3 regions of the Pseudomonas sp. LBUM1658 genome follow, and region 3 is predicted to be linked to each of the others. Evidence: predicted binding sites of a transcription regulator. Region 3 holds the regulator's gene; each other region holds the start of a gene.
The links. The regulator FliA, encoded in region 3, starts transcription of late flagellar genes. The targets are predictions, from matches to a motif close to CTAAAGTTTNNNNNNNNNNNGCCGNTAA.

Region 1 (3,273 bases), 360 kb from region 3:
TACGTCTGGCAGCCAGACTCTACTTATATCCAGCATCCACCGTTCTTCGAAGATATCACTGGCCCCTTGCCGGTGATCACCGACATCAAGGGCGCAAAAATTCTGGCGCTGCTCGGCGACTCGGTAACCACCGATCACATCTCCCCGGCCGGCAACATCAAGGCCGACAGCCCGGCCGGCCGCTACCTGCGCGAACAAGGCGTGGAACCGCGGGACTTCAACTCCTATGGCTCGCGTCGCGGCAACCACCAGGTGATGATGCGCGGCACCTTCGCCAACATTCGTATCCGCAATGAAATGCTTGGCGGCGAAGAAGGCGGCAACACAATCTACATCCCCACTGGAGAAAAACTGCCGATCTACGACGCCGCGATGCGTTATCAAGCCAGTGGCACGCCGCTGGTGGTGATCGCCGGTCAGGAATATGGCACCGGCTCGAGCCGCGACTGGGCGGCCAAGGGCACCAACCTGTTGGGCGTCAAAGCGGTGATCGCCGAGAGCTTCGAGCGGATCCACCGCTCCAACCTGGTGGGCATGGGCGTGTTACCGCTGCAGTTCAAACTCGACCAGAATCGCAAGAGCCTGAAACTGACCGGCAAGGAAACCCTGGCCATTCAGGGTTTGACCGGCATCGATCTGCAACCGCGAATGAACCTGAGCCTGATCATTACCCGCGAAAATGGCAGCAGCGAAAGAATCGAAGTGTTGTGCCGGATCGATACCTTGAATGAAGTGGAGTACTTCAAGGCCGGCGGGATCCTGCATTACGTGTTGCGGCAATTGATCGCCTCATAAGGCGTCACCCATAAAACACCGTCCTCTTGGGCGGTGTTTTTGTTTGGGTGGTGGGCGTCTCTATAATCACGCTCCAAAGTTCGCAAACTTCAGCACGGATCGCAGGTGTATAAATTGCCCAGGCATGACGCCTCCGGGAATTTCAGCCACAAGGACTTCACATGCTCGCTTTGCCCTGGCCGTACCTGACATTCCTCACTGCCGGTTACGTCCTCGCACTCACCTACGGACAACTGGATGTCCAGGCGAGCATCGCCATCACCTTGCTGCTGCTCGCCGGTTTTGCTGTGCTGCAACAACATCACCGTTATGGCCGCTATCTCGGTCACGCAGTGTTTGTGCTTCTTGCCCTGGCCCTGGCCTTGCATTGGCTGCCGGGTTTTTATAGCGCGAGGGTCATTGGCCTCGAACGCTTCACCGATGACGCCGTACCGTTCTCGATGTACCTCAATCTTGACAAGCCACTGATAGGCTTCTGGCTGCTGCTGATCTGTCCATGGATCGTCGGTCGGCGCTCCCTGGGTCAGGCGCTGTATACCAGCGCCCTGGCCTTGAGCCTGACGGCACTGGCCGCCCTCGGTGGTGCGCTGCTGCTGGGGATCATCCAGTGGGCGCCGAAGTGGCCCGACCAGGCCCAGCTCTGGGTGCTGAACAACCTGCTGCTGGTGAGCCTGGTCGAGGAAGCCTTGTTTCGTGGCTACATACAGGGCGGCTTGAGCCAGCGTTTCAGACAGCTGCTCTATGGCGAACACCTCGCCCTGCTACTCGCTGCGCTGCTGTTCGGCCTGGCTCACCTGGGTGCCGGCTGGCAATGGGTGTTCCTGGCGAGCATTGCCGGAGTCGGCTATGGCCTGGCCTATCGCTTTGGGGGACTGGGCGCGGCGGTGGCCACGCATTTCGGTTTGAACCTGCTGCACTTCGGATTGTTCACTTACCCGATGTTGGCCGGGTAACCGTTTTTTGGATCGACAGGTGCCCATGTGGCGCAACGCTGACTATTGAAAAATATTCTCAATAAATCCCTACCAGCGCCGACAACCTGACAAAGCCTTGCGGATTGATAACAACATGCGTAATAACCAGCCCACCACACAACGTGAACGCACTTTCCCCGCTCAGCAACGGTTGATTTCCACCACCGACGCAAAAGGCGTGATCACCTACTGCAACGACGCGTTCGTTGAAATCAGTGGCTATTCCCGCGAGGAACTGGTCCGGGCGCCGCATAACCTGGTACGTCACCCTGACGTCCCGGCCGCGGTGTTCGCACATATGTGGGGTACTCTGAAACAAGGCTTGCCGTGGATGGGCATTGTCAAGAATCGCTGCAGGAGCGGTGACCACTATTGGGTCAACGCCTATGTCACACCGATGTTCGAAGGCAATCAGGTAGTCGGTTACGAATCGGTACGGGTCAAACCCACCGCCGAACAGATCCGCCGCGCCGAAGCGCTCTACCAACGCATCAACCAGGGCAAGTCGGCTATCCCGCAAAGCGATAAGTGGCTGCCGGTGCTGCAAGACTGGCTGCCGTTCATCCTGGTCAGCCAGCTGAGCTTCCTGATTGGAATCTGGCTCAATTCCCATTGGGGCTTCGCCCTCGCGGCGGGGCTTTCGGTGCCGCTGGGCCTGCTCGGGTTGAGCTGGCAGCAGCGCGGCCTCAAACGTTTGCTGCGCCTTGCCGAACAGACCACCTCGGACCCGCTGATCGCCCAGATGTACACCGACAGCCGCGGCGACCAGGCACGCCTGGAGATGTCCATCCTCAGCCAGGAAGCCCGTCTGAAAACCTGTCTGACCCGACTGCAGGACACTGCCGAGCACCTGAATGAGCAAGCACGCCAATCCGATGCCCTTGCGCACAAGAGCTCAACCGGGCTTGAGCGCCAGCGGGTGGAGACAGAGCAGGTTGCGACCGCCGTCAACCAGATGGCAGCCACCACCCAGGAAGTCGCCAGCCACGTGCAGCGCACCGCCGATGCCACCCAGGAAGCCAATCGCCTGACCAGCCGCGGTCGTGACATTGCCGGTGAAACCCGCGAGGCCATCCAGCGCCTGTCGGTGGTGGTCGGCGAAACTGGCGCCACCGTGACCCAACTGGCCAAGGACAGTAATGAAATCGGCGGCGTGGTGGATGTAATCAAAGGCATCGCCGACCAGACCAACCTGCTGGCGCTGAACGCAGCCATCGAAGCGGCCCGCGCCGGGGAAATGGGTCGCGGTTTTGCGGTGGTTGCCGATGAAGTGCGGCAACTGGCACAACGCACCAGCGAGTCCACCGGGCAGATCCACAGCCTGATCGCCAAGCTGCAACAGACCGCCAACACCGCCGTGCAAACGATGGACGCCGGCCATCGCCAGGCCGAAGAAGGTGTCGCCCGAGTGCTCGAGGCCGACCAGGCGCTGGTGGGAATCAGCGAAGCGGTAGCCCACATTACCGATATGACCACTCAGATCGCCGCCGCCACTGAAGAACAA
Region 2 (3,273 bases), 3.3 Mb from region 3:
TGACCAGAAACCCCTGGGTCTTGGTGTTGTACTCCGTGATGATCACGAACGGATTGCTCTGATCGAGCAATCGACCGGAACCGGTAGCCATCGCCAGATCAAGGATCGGAATGGTCGCCCCCCTAATATTCGCCACACCGCACACGACAGGATTGGACTTGGGCATCAGGGTCAGCTTGGGGCATTGCAGCACCTCGCGAACCTTGAACACGTTGATCCCATACAGCTGTTTGCCGTCGAGACGGAACAACAACAGCTCAAGGCGATTCTGCCCCACCAGTTGCGTGCGCTGGTTTACCGAATCCATTACACCAGCCATGCCCAGACTCCTACACCAACGCTAAGTGTGTTGCGACGCACATTCATCACTAAACGGCACGGCGCTTGCTTTTTAACTCTTATGAACGCACATACGACATTTTTCCGACGCCTTACAGCACAGTACCGCAAATTGCTTTGTGCGCTGTCTGCGTTGTGTTTTTTCAACCTTGGCAGCCCTGCCGTTGCTGATACGGTTACCTTGCCTGATCTACTTATCGGCGTCACTCAAGGCTTTCTTGAATTCACCGTGGAAGATTATCTGGCAACCAGCCAAACCGAAGGACGCTACGAAATCCAGGTCAGTCAACTCGACCCGCGCCTGCGCATGCCGATGTGCGACAAGGAATTGACAGCAACCCTGGAAAGTCCGGCGCTGCCATTGGGCCGCGTCACCGTGCGCGTGCGTTGCGATGGCGTCTCGCCCTGGACGGTGTTCGTCCCGGCTCAGGTTCGCCTGTTTCGAGAAATTGTCACCGCCACCCGGCCGCTGAAACGCACGGGAATCATCGGCCCGGAAGACGTCACCCTGCGCGAGCGCGACATCAGCCAGATCAATCAGGGCTATCTGACCTCTGTCGATCAGGCGATCGGGCAGAAGCTTGTCCGACCAATGGTCAGCGACCAGGTCATCACCTTGGCTCACATGGAGCAAGCGGAGGTCGTTCGCAAGGGCGATCAGGTAGTGATTTCCGCTCGTAGCGGGACGCTCAGTGTGCGGATGCCTGGCGAAGCGCTGGCCAACGGTGGCCTGAGCGAACAGATCAGGGTCAAGAACTTGAACTCTCAACGAGTGATCAGGGCGCGCGTGACCGCTCCGGGTCAGGTTGAGGTCGCCATGTAGGGAACTGGCGCTACGCCCAAGCCTTCCCTAAACTGTGCCTCAAGCAGGGCAAGAGTCGCTGCGCGCGCGCTCACCGATAATTGGGCCTAAAGTTTTTCCGGGTATGGCCGAAAACATGGCAAGCGTCCAAATACCCAGAGGTTTTCCATCATGGTCATCGATTTCAGCCGATTAAATAACGCCCCCACACTCACAGGCAGTACGCGTACCAGCGGCACCAAGGAAACCGGCGACGCCGGCAAATCCGCGCCGGTGAATACCCCGGCCGAACAGGCCAGTACTAGCAAAAGCGGGGAATCGGTACACCTCAGCAATGAGGCTCAACAGTTGCAGAAGGTCACTGACAAGCTGCGCGATCAACCTGCTGTCGACAAGGCCCGAGTGGCCGAATTGAAGCAAGCGATTGCCGATGGCAGCTATAAAGTCGACAGCAACCGTGTAGCCAGCAAACTGCTCAACTTCGAAGCCCAGCGCTAGCCACCGGCCTGCGCCAGGCTTTTGGACGCTTAAAACCCAAGGCCAGCCATGCACGATACTAATTTACTGCAACTGATCATTGACGATTTTGCTCCAACGGGGCAGTTGCTGGAGCTGCTGCAAGCCGAATCCCTGGCTTTGCACGGTCGCGATATGCCACTGCTCGAAGGTATTCTCGCGCAGAAGCAGGCACTGATCATTTTGCTTGAACAACATGGCCGCAAACGCAGCCAGATCCTTGTCAGCCTGAACCTGCCTGCCAATCGCAGCGGCCTGGAGCAACTCGCCGGGCAATCGGCCATTGGCGATCAGTTGCTGGCGCAGAGCGATGCGCTCAATCAGCTTCTGGCCCAATGCCAGGCAGCCAATGAACTCAACGGTCGCTCGATCCAGGTTCAGCAAGCCACCACGGCTAATCAATTGAGGATCCTCACCGGTGGTGAACCTCCTGCCCTTTATAACGCCCGCGGATCAACCTCCCTGCTGGCGAAGCCGCGCCCGCTCAGTCAAGCTTGAAATACGAACGAGCGCGCCCTATCAAGGCGTGCAACTTACTGGCAAAATGCCAGCCCATTGCGTGTAGCGGTATTTTGTCTGGAGACTGATGAACCGTGTTCAATTCCTTAAACGCGGAAGATGCTCCGCAGCCACCGAAGGTGCTCACCACCCCTTTGGAAATCGCCGCCAACCTGCGGCTGCTGCAAGAGAGCCATGACCCACTGATCATCACTTTCCACGAGCGCACTCAGCGCTTTCAGAGCTATCTGGTCGAAATCGATCGAGACAGTAATACGATTGCGCTGGACGAAATGATTCCTCGCGATGGCGAACGTTTCCTGCTCAACGGCGAAGCGTTTCGCGTCGAGGGCTTCCATGACGGCGTGCGAATCGCCTGGGACAGCAACGGCACACTGACCATCGACGAATCCAATGGCAGTCGCTGCTATCGCGGCACGATGCCGGTCGAAGTGGTCTATCACCAACGGCGCAATGCATTTCGTGCAGCGCTGAAGCTGGCGCAATTGGTCAACATCGAGCTCGGCGGCGCAAAACTCAAGGCCCCGGTCAATGGCAAGCTGCTGGACATTTCGGCGACCGGCTGCAAGTTGCGCTTTGAAGGCGACATCGGCGGCCATCTGCAGCTCGGCGAAGTCTACGACCGCTTCATCGCCGCCCTGCCCTTCGGCAACATGACCGCGCCAGTCGAATTGCGCTACCTGCATTATGAAGAGCGGATCGACATCACCTTCGCCGGGGTCCGCTTCCACAACATGAGTGGCCTGGTGCAACGGCAGGTTGAGCGTTTCGTCTATCAATTGCAGCGTGAAGCACGCCGCTTCGATAAAGACGATATGTGAAGCTCAAGCCGCAATGGAAAACGGGCAGTCCCTCGCGGTGACTGCCCGTTTTTCGTTCTAAAGCTTTTAAGGTCTTGCGGCACTGAGACCGTGGGGGTGATCCTCCCCAGGCTCCTCAGGTGGAGCGTCCGGATCAGGATCAGGCTCCGCTTCAGGTTCCGGCTCAGGCTCAGGCTCGGGGCTTGGCTGGTTCTGCATCTGATCCTGCACCACCTGCTCATCGACCCGCGGGTCAAGCGCGGCCACCAAAGGCGAGCTCGACATACTGTCCGGCAT
Region 3 (3,273 bases):
AAGACAAGGTAAAGAACGAACATGGGCAGCATGCATCCCGTACAGGTGATCGCGGTGACCGGCGGCAAAGGTGGCGTCGGGAAAACTAACGTGTCAGTGAACTTGTCCCTGGCTCTAGCAGAGCTCGGCCGGCGCGTCATGCTGCTGGATGCCGATCTGGGGCTGGCGAACGTCGACGTTCTGTTGGGACTGACACCCAAACGCACTCTGGCCGATGTGGTCGAGGGGCGCTGTGAACTGCGCGATGTGCTGCTGCAGGGGCCGGGCGGAATCCGCATCGTTCCTGCGGCGTCCGGCACGCAGAGCATGGTGCACCTGAGTCCGGCGCAGCATGCCGGGCTGATCCAGGCCTTCAGCGATATCGGCGACAACCTCGACGTGCTGGTGATCGACACCGCCGCCGGGATTGGCGAGTCGGTGGTCAGTTTCGTCCGGGCAGCCCAGGAAGTATTGCTGGTGGTCTGCGACGAACCGACTTCAATCACCGACGCCTACGCGCTGATCAAACTGCTCAATCGCGATTACGGCATGAACCGTTTCCGGGTTCTCGCCAACATGGCGCAGAGCCCGCAGGAAGGGCGCAACCTGTTCGCCAAGTTGACCAAGGTCACTGATCGCTTCCTCGACGTCGCCTTACAATACGTCGGTGCGGTGCCCTACGACGAATGCGTGCGCAAGGCGGTGCAAAAGCAGCGTGCAGTCTACGAAGCGTTCCCGCGTTCCAAATGCTCGCTGGCATTCAAGGCCATCGCGCAGAAAGTCGATACCTGGCCGTTGCCAGCCAATCCGCGCGGGCACCTGGAGTTTTTCGTCGAGCGCCTGGTGCATCAAACAGCGGGTCCCGTCATATGACATCCAGCGGCTACAACCTTTACAAAGCCTCGGCACGTGACAGTCAGCACGAGCTGATCGAGCGTCATGCGCCGCTGGTCAAGCGGATTGCCTACCACTTGCTGGCGCGTCTGCCGGCCAGTGTGCAAGTCGAGGATCTGATCCAGGCCGGGATGATCGGCCTGCTCGAGGTCTCGACCAAATACGACGCCAGCAAGGGTGCGAGTTTCGAGACCTATGCCGGTATCCGTATTCGTGGGGCGATGCTCGATGAGGTGCGTAAAGGTGACTGGGCGCCGCGTTCGGTACACCGCAATACCCGGATGGTCAGTGACGCCATTCGCTCAATTGAAGCTAAAACCGGTCGCGACGCTAAAGATCATGAGGTTGCGGCCGAACTCCAATTGAGTCTCGACGATTATTACGGGATTTTGAACGATACCTTGGGCAGCCGACTGTTCAGTTTCGACGATCTGTTGCAGGACGGCGAACATGAAGGGCTGCATGAGGATGGCGCGAGTGCTCATCTCGAGCCGTCGCGTGATCTGGAAGATGAGCGTTTCCAGGCTGCGTTGGCGGACGCGATTGCCAATTTGCCGGAGCGTGAGCGACTGGTCTTGGCGCTGTACTACGACGAAGAGCTGAACCTCAAGGAAATCGGTGAGGTCCTGGGGGTCAGCGAATCGCGGGTCAGCCAGTTACACAGCCAGTGCGCGGCCCGCTTGCGGGGGCGTTTGGGGGAGTGGCGAGCGCGCTGACAGGCAGTGTGGGGACACTGCGAACGAGGCTGGTACGGCGTTGTTGCTGAACCGGTCACGGCCCGTTGTGCTTCATACAACCGTTGAGTGTTACGCCGAATTGATAGCGATGGCGCGTACAGGTGCTGGGCGCGTTTTAAGACTGCTTGGAGGTCGAATTGGACAAGAACATGAAAATCCTCATCGTTGATGACTTCTCAACAATGCGGCGGATCATTAAAAACCTGTTGCGTGACCTTGGGTTCACCAACACGGTCGAGGCGGATGACGGTACTACCGCGATTCCGGTCCTCAACAGTGGGAGCATCGACTTTCTGGTAACCGACTGGAACATGCCCGGCATGACCGGTATCGACCTGCTGCGTCACGTGCGTGCCGATGAAAAGCTCAAGCACCTGCCGGTGCTGATGGTCACGGCCGAAGCCAAGCGCGAGCAAATTATCGAGGCCGCTCAGGCCGGAGTGAATGGCTACGTGGTCAAACCCTTCACGGCCCAGGCGTTGAAAGACAAGATTGAAAAGATCTTCGAACGCATCGGTTGATGGAATTCGCCATGGGGGAGCTATGGAGCATTACGAAACTTCACAGGGCGATTTTGAATTAACCCTGAAAAAACATGCCCGCGAGCTGGTCGACAGCCTTGAAAAAGGCCAATTCGGCGATGCTGTGCAATTGATCCATGAGCTCAACCAGACCCGTGATCGCGGCCTGTACCAGGAAGTCGGCAAGCTCACTCGCGAACTGCATAGTGCGATCGTCAATTTTCAGATTGACCCGAACATGCCGCAAGCCAAGGAAGTTTCACAGATCACGGATGCCACTGAGCGCCTGTCCTATGTGGTCAGGCTGACCGAAGCTGCGGCCAATCGCACCATGGATCTGGTCGAGGACAGCACGCCGCTGGTCAACGGCCTGACCAATGACGCCCAGGCGTTGAGTGCCGACTGGGGACGTTTCATGCGCCGCGAAATCGGTGCCGAAGAGTTCCGTGAGCTGGCCCGGCGGGTCGACGGTTTTCTGACGCGCAGCGAGCAACAGAATCGTATCGTCTCGGCCAATCTCAACGACATCCTGCTGGCGCAGGATTACCAGGACCTTACCGGTCAGGTGATCAAGCGCGTGACTCAGTTGGTCACGGAAGTTGAAAGCAATCTGCTCAAATTGGTGCTGATGGCCAGTCAGGTCGACCGTTTTGCCGGCATTGAACATGACCGTGAAGCGATCCTCGCGGAAAAAGATCCAGAAAAACATCTGTCTCAGGGTGAAGGTCCGCAGATTCATGCCGATAAACGTGAAGACGTTGTGTCCGGTCAGGACGATGTAGACGATTTGCTTTCCAGCCTTGGATTTTAGGCCGACCTATCAGGAGCACCCATACACATGAGCTTCGGCGCCGATGAAGAGATCCTTCAGGATTTTCTGGTTGAGGCCGGCGAGATTCTTGAGCAACTGTCCGAACAACTGGTCGAGCTGGAAAGCCGACCCGATGATGCGGATTTGCTCAATGCAATCTTTCGCGGTTTTCACACTGTAAAAGGGGGCGCCGGCTTCCTCCAGCTGCATGAGCTGGTGGAGTGCTGTCACATCGCCGAGAACGTCTTCGACATCCTGCGCAAGGGTGAACGACGGGTCGACTCGGAATTGATGGACGTGGTTCTGGAAGCGCTGGATGCGGTGAACGGTA

Region 1: the regulator FliA is predicted to act here: its motif matches at 1,806-1,833, upstream of ACA064_RS21275 (methyl-accepting chemotaxis protein).
Region 2: the regulator FliA is predicted to act here: its motif matches at 1,249-1,276, upstream of flgM (flagellar biosynthesis anti-sigma factor FlgM).

What each region holds. Positions count from the first base shown of each region.
Region 1 is NZ_CP166798.1:4,603,727-4,606,999, forward strand. It holds gene acnA (aconitate hydratase AcnA) at 1-795, shown strand, start outside; gene ACA064_RS21270 (CPBP family glutamic-type intramembrane protease) at 957-1,748, shown strand; gene ACA064_RS21275 (methyl-accepting chemotaxis protein) at 1,864-3,273, shown strand, end outside.
Region 2 is NZ_CP166798.1:1,486,520-1,489,792, reverse strand. It holds gene ACA064_RS06815 (chemotaxis protein CheV) at 1-319, opposite strand, end outside; gene flgA (flagellar basal body P-ring formation chaperone FlgA) at 401-1,162, shown strand; gene flgM (flagellar biosynthesis anti-sigma factor FlgM) at 1,313-1,639, shown strand; gene ACA064_RS06800 (flagella synthesis protein FlgN) at 1,688-2,155, shown strand; gene ACA064_RS06795 (flagellar brake protein) at 2,251-2,997, shown strand; gene ACA064_RS06790 (MFS transporter) at 3,064-3,273, opposite strand, start outside.
Region 3 is NZ_CP166798.1:4,965,111-4,968,383, reverse strand. It holds gene fleN (flagellar synthesis regulator FleN) at 22-852, shown strand; gene fliA (RNA polymerase sigma factor FliA) at 849-1,589, shown strand; gene ACA064_RS22795 (chemotaxis response regulator CheY) at 1,760-2,131, shown strand; gene ACA064_RS22790 (protein phosphatase CheZ) at 2,154-2,942, shown strand; gene ACA064_RS22785 (chemotaxis protein CheA) at 2,970-3,273, shown strand, end outside.